2 regions of the Dyadobacter sp. BE31 genome follow, and region 1 is predicted to be linked to the other one. Evidence: riboswitches for the same ligand, from Rfam matches in the RefSeq annotation. Region 1 holds a riboswitch; the other holds the start of a gene.
What was found. Region 1 has a riboswitch for thiamine pyrophosphate ahead of J2Y43_RS15825 (dodecin family protein). Riboswitches for the same ligand answer to the same signal wherever they lie in the genome.

Region 1 (2,461 bases):
GTTGCCAAAATTAAAAACAACCGAATGGTTGTCAAATTTTTTCTCTATTTTTTTTTGCAAATGAAAAAGCCCTCCATGGAAGGGCTTTGCGGCGACGAGCGCGCGGAACCACGCCGCAATCCAGTTTAAGACTACCTCATAATACAGATGGATGTGTGCAGAATTCCACAGCCGCAAATGCGATTGACGGCGGCGATGATATAAAGCGGAAGAACGGCGAATTACAAATTACATTTGTAGATTTAGAGAATCTGAAAACATAATCCGCTTCTAACCCGGTTCCTTCTATCATGATTTCAAGTACTACACGTATTTCGAAGCACTCACGCTGGATAGCGTGTATTGTATTTGCTATAATGCTTTCTCCGGGCGGCCAATCGTGCAAAAGAGACAAGGACAAAGAAGTACAGCCCCAATTTCCCGTCGAGATGTATATTAAGCAAGTGAAAAAGAAAGATGGGATTCGTCTGTTTGCGGGTAAGACGGAGATTACCGATCCTGCAATAATCCGCGGGTTCGTCCGTGAATTGCCTTATTTCGGTGTAAAAGACAGCACTCTCAAAAGCAACGAGAAGATGGTATTTTACTCGGCCGATTCCGCTTCGATTGAGAATATATATCCTTCCTTAAAGATCAAAAGAAGCGGGGATACATTGTTTTTCGCGGCAAGATGGGATATGGAATTACCCGAGGACTATGCCAAATGGGTCTATCCCATGTTCAAATACAGAAGCCCGCTCGGGGACCTGTGGTACGATGGGAAGTATAGGGTGAAAGCGCGGCTGGTGGGATACGGTAATTATTCGACGGTAATTCTGCCGGTTTTTAATTTCAAAAGGGTGAGAACACAAAAGTACATGGATCAGATCTATCGGTCCGGCAACTCGGCAAAAATCCTGCTCAATGAATTTGATAAGGCCTACATTAATATGATACCGGAAACGGATACGGTGGCCATAGAGGAATACAGCTATATTCTCGAAAGGAGATAGATCATCGTCAGCAATATACTGGAATTGACAGAAAAGGTTAAGGCACACGAGCATTCGTGACCAGCTCTTCCCCGGATTGAATCATCTGTCGGCAGAATGTTTCAGCCGGTTTCCTTCCTGCGCCCTGGCAATGAATGAGAGCAGGCGGCCCCAAAGCTAAAACTCAATTTTTAACATAAATAAAACCGGAATGGCAATGCCTGGCAACCTCTTTGCCCGAATAAATGGGCATCGGTCCTGTCTTTAAAGGTTTTGCCCCACCAGCCATATCTACATCGGTTTAATGCATTTCGGGCATTTTTCCACTTTGCACCGGAAAGCAAGGCCGTTTCCAGATGTACGCAGAAAGCCTGGTACCGCATTAACTCTGCGGGCCACCGCTGCCAAGCAGTTCGAAGCTGATTTTCCCGGTGATCCGGTACTCGGTAATTCGGTCTTCCTGCACAACCGCAGTCAGTTCCTTGACGTAAATAGACCGGATATTCTTCAACGTCTGAGCGGCATGCGTCACTGCCGTTTGGGCCGCATCTTCCCAGCTCTCGGTGGAATTGGCCATTACCTCGATAACTTTTATAACAGACATGATAATCGGATTTTAGTAATAGAAAACCGCCCGTGTTTCCACGCAGCGAAAAAATTGAAGGGATCAATAAATATGCCTTTGTAGAAACCGGGTTTGACGACATCGGTTGTAGAAAATCACGGGCAACTCCGTCGGTGCTGGGGAACCCGTTCCCGACAAATCGGCGGCCCGACGGTCCGGATATTTGATACGCACTGCTTTCCTGTATTGCCAACCCCTGCGACGGATGGTTTTTCTGTGACATAAAAAGGCTGTTCCTTTTTACGGAAACAGCCTCTTATTAGTCCTTTTCCTTTCGCTGGAATTGTCCAGATCAAGTTCTAAGGATTTGTTCTCAGATCCAATAGTAAGCTTTTACAGCCAGCTATCGGGCCACTCCTTAAAGACTAACGTAACAATTGGTAAAAGAACCATGCCGCGGCTGCACACCCGAAAAGGCGGAAATGGCACGAATTTATATCCGCCGTACCAGCTTTTTATCATCCCGAAGCTGCCCTGAATCTTCGGCACCCCACTTCCACTCGCGCACTTCGAGCATATCCAATCCGTGCTCGTTGATATAAGCCCGGTGCCTGATCAACGTTTCCTCCATCAATTGTCCCAGATAGGTCGTTTCGCTGCTGGTTTCAGGTAATCGCTCTATGACCTCGCGCACGAGGTGAAAACGGTCGAGCCCGTTGAGGACCGTCATGTCGAAGGGTGTGGAAATGGTTCCTTCCTCCTGGTATCCCTTTACATGAAAGTTGTTATGATTGGTGCGGTTATAGGTTAGCCTGTGAATCAGCCACGGATAGCCGTGATAGGCGAAAATCACCGGCTTGTCACGGGTAAAAAGCAGGTCAAAATCCCGGTCGTCGAGCCCGTGCGGGTGCGCGCGGCCCGATTG
Region 2 (2,461 bases), on a different contig from region 1:
AGGTCCATAATCGTATCCGCACCCCAGCGGCATGCCCATACGGCCTTTTCCACTTCTTCCTCTATGCTCGACGATACGGCCGAGTTTCCGATATTGGCATTGATTTTCACCAGGAAATTCCGCCCGATGATCATTGGCTCGCTTTCCGGGTGGTTGATATTCGAAGGGATTACCGCTCTTCCGGCTGCCACTTCTTCTCTCACAAATTCAGCGGTAATGTGGCTTTTTGGCGTGTTTGCCCCAAAGCTATGGCCCGCGTGCTGGTGTGCCAAAGTGCCTGCCTTGCCGTTCAATGATGCCAAATGTGCGTCGAGGCGCTGGTTTTCGCGGATGGCGATGTACTCCATTTCGGGCGTGATGATGCCTTTTTTTGCATAGTGCAGCTGCGATACGTTCTGTCCGGATTTGGCACGCAACGGCTTCGCATTGTGCGCGAATCGCAGATGATCGAGCTTCGGATCGGCGAGGCGCATCCGGCCATATTCGGAAGAGATCGTTTCCAGTTCCTCCACGTCCCCGCGCGAGCGTACCCATTCCGCACGCAATGCGGGAAGGCCCTTTTTGACGTCTATTTCAATATTAGGATCGGTGTAGGGACCGCTGGTGTCGTACACGGTAACCGGCTCGTTAGGCTCGCTTGCGCCGAGCTTGCCATGTATTCTGGTATCATTCAGCGAGATTTCGCGCATGGCTACCGAAATGTCGTGGATCTGCCCTTTTACATATATTTTCTTTGAATTGGGGAACGGGTCGCGGGTGATGGTTTCCGGCGTTTTTTCTGTTTTCATGATATTGTTTTCTGGTGAAATGGTGGATACAGGACAATGCAATGCTAGCCGCCTTGCGTGGCGGTAATGAGCGTGATCTGGTCGTTGGGAGAGAGCTGGCGTGTGGGCCAGTCGGATTTCGGGACTACCGATTGGTTGATGGCTACGGCGATGCCTTTGCCGGACGGAAACAGCTCGGATACGAGTTGCCCCACCGTGTAAGTGACGGCTATTTGCTTTGCCTGACCGTTTAGGATGATTTCCATTCCTGATTCAGTTTTAAATACAAAAAACCTTAGGAATGGACCTATGAAGAAAGAATAGACGGAGCTACGTGCACGGTAACTCCTGCTTTTCCCTTCGGCAGTACTAGCTGCATCAGGTTCAAAGGGTATGATCTCAGTCCGCATGTCGGGACACCCCTAAAGTTGAGGCAAAGCTATTCGAAATTCAGGATTTTCAAAAGAATTAGAAAAAAACGTAATGCGGATTGGGGATTAGGCGTGAAATTTTTTAAAATAATAAGGTATTTTTGGCTTCAATATTAAACCTGTATAACGACCTGCTTTATTTTGATGGATTTGATCATCAGAAGTGCTGCTCCTAAGGATCTGCCTTCGCTGTTGGAAATAATCAACCACGCTATTCTGAACACCACGGCTATTTATGATTACGAAGCCCGGACCTTAGAGCAACAAAAGGCCTGGTTTGAACAGATGTTCTATGACGGTATGCCGGTGATTGTGGCAGAATTGGAAGGCGAAGTGATCGGTTATGGGTCCTACAATATTTTCCGTCCGAAAATCGGATACAAATTCAGTGTGGAGCATTCCATTTACCTCGACGAAAAATCGCGTGGGATGGGTGTGGGAGGCAAGTTGCTCGGTAGCCTTATCCAGCGCGCCAAGGAATCAGGCCTGCACACAATGATCGGCTGCATTGACGCATCCAACCGCGCGAGCATTGAATTTCACAAGAAATACGGGTTTGTGGAGAAGGGATATTTGAAAGAAGTAGCCTATAAATTCGACCAGTGGCTGGATTTGGTTTATATGCAGCTGTTGCTTGAAGAGGATTGATATTTTGGGAGGATGGAACAGGGAGGAAGGGGAGGAAGTCAGGAATAGTCAAGAGTAGAAGCTGGTACAAATCTCCTGATTTGTACATATTATTCGAAGGCCTCCGGCCGGTCAATACAACTGCATCGTTTTGCAGTATTGACCGGCCGGAGGCCTTCGAATATCAGGCGCGAAGGGAACCTTCGCGCTATCTTCGTTTTTAATGGGCCCTGCCCGTTTCTACATAAGTATCTTCATCGCCGGTAGGCTTGCCTTGCCACCAGGAGGCGAGGATGGAGCCGGTAATGTTCATCAATGGTCCGAAAATCGCCGGTGCGAGGCCGACGGTCGCCATTTTACCCATCTCCTTGGCAATACCGGATGCCAGACCGCCATTTTGCATTCCTACTTCAATGGCTATCGTACGGCAGTCGCGCTCGCTCATGCGGAACAGGCGCCCCGACCAGTAACCGAGTGTATAGCCGGATAGGTTGTGGATCAGTACGAGGAGGAGCAATGCAGGCCCGATCGACAACAGACTGTCGCGGCCTGCTGCGGTGATGATCACGATAATGAATGCAATGCCTCCCATCGATACCAGCGGCATTGCGGCGTCGAGCCATTTTACTTTTCCGC

Region 2: it holds a riboswitch for thiamine pyrophosphate, as region 1 does, so the genes downstream of both, thiS (sulfur carrier protein ThiS) here and J2Y43_RS15825 (dodecin family protein) in region 1, are expected to answer to the same signal.

What each region holds. Positions count from the first base shown of each region.
Region 1 covers NZ_JAVDXA010000003.1:35,977-38,437, reverse strand. The annotation lists gene J2Y43_RS15830 (hypothetical protein) at 429-992, shown strand; gene J2Y43_RS15825 (dodecin family protein) at 1,354-1,575, opposite strand; TPP riboswitch at 1,849-1,965, opposite strand; gene J2Y43_RS15820 (phosphoketolase family protein) at 2,030-2,461, opposite strand, start outside.
Region 2 covers NZ_JAVDXA010000004.1:107,557-110,017, reverse strand. The annotation lists gene thiC (phosphomethylpyrimidine synthase ThiC) at 1-788, opposite strand, end outside; gene thiS (sulfur carrier protein ThiS) at 833-1,033, opposite strand; TPP riboswitch at 1,106-1,201, opposite strand; gene J2Y43_RS21175 (GNAT family N-acetyltransferase) at 1,343-1,846, shown strand; gene J2Y43_RS21170 (bile acid:sodium symporter family protein) at 2,046-2,461, opposite strand, start outside.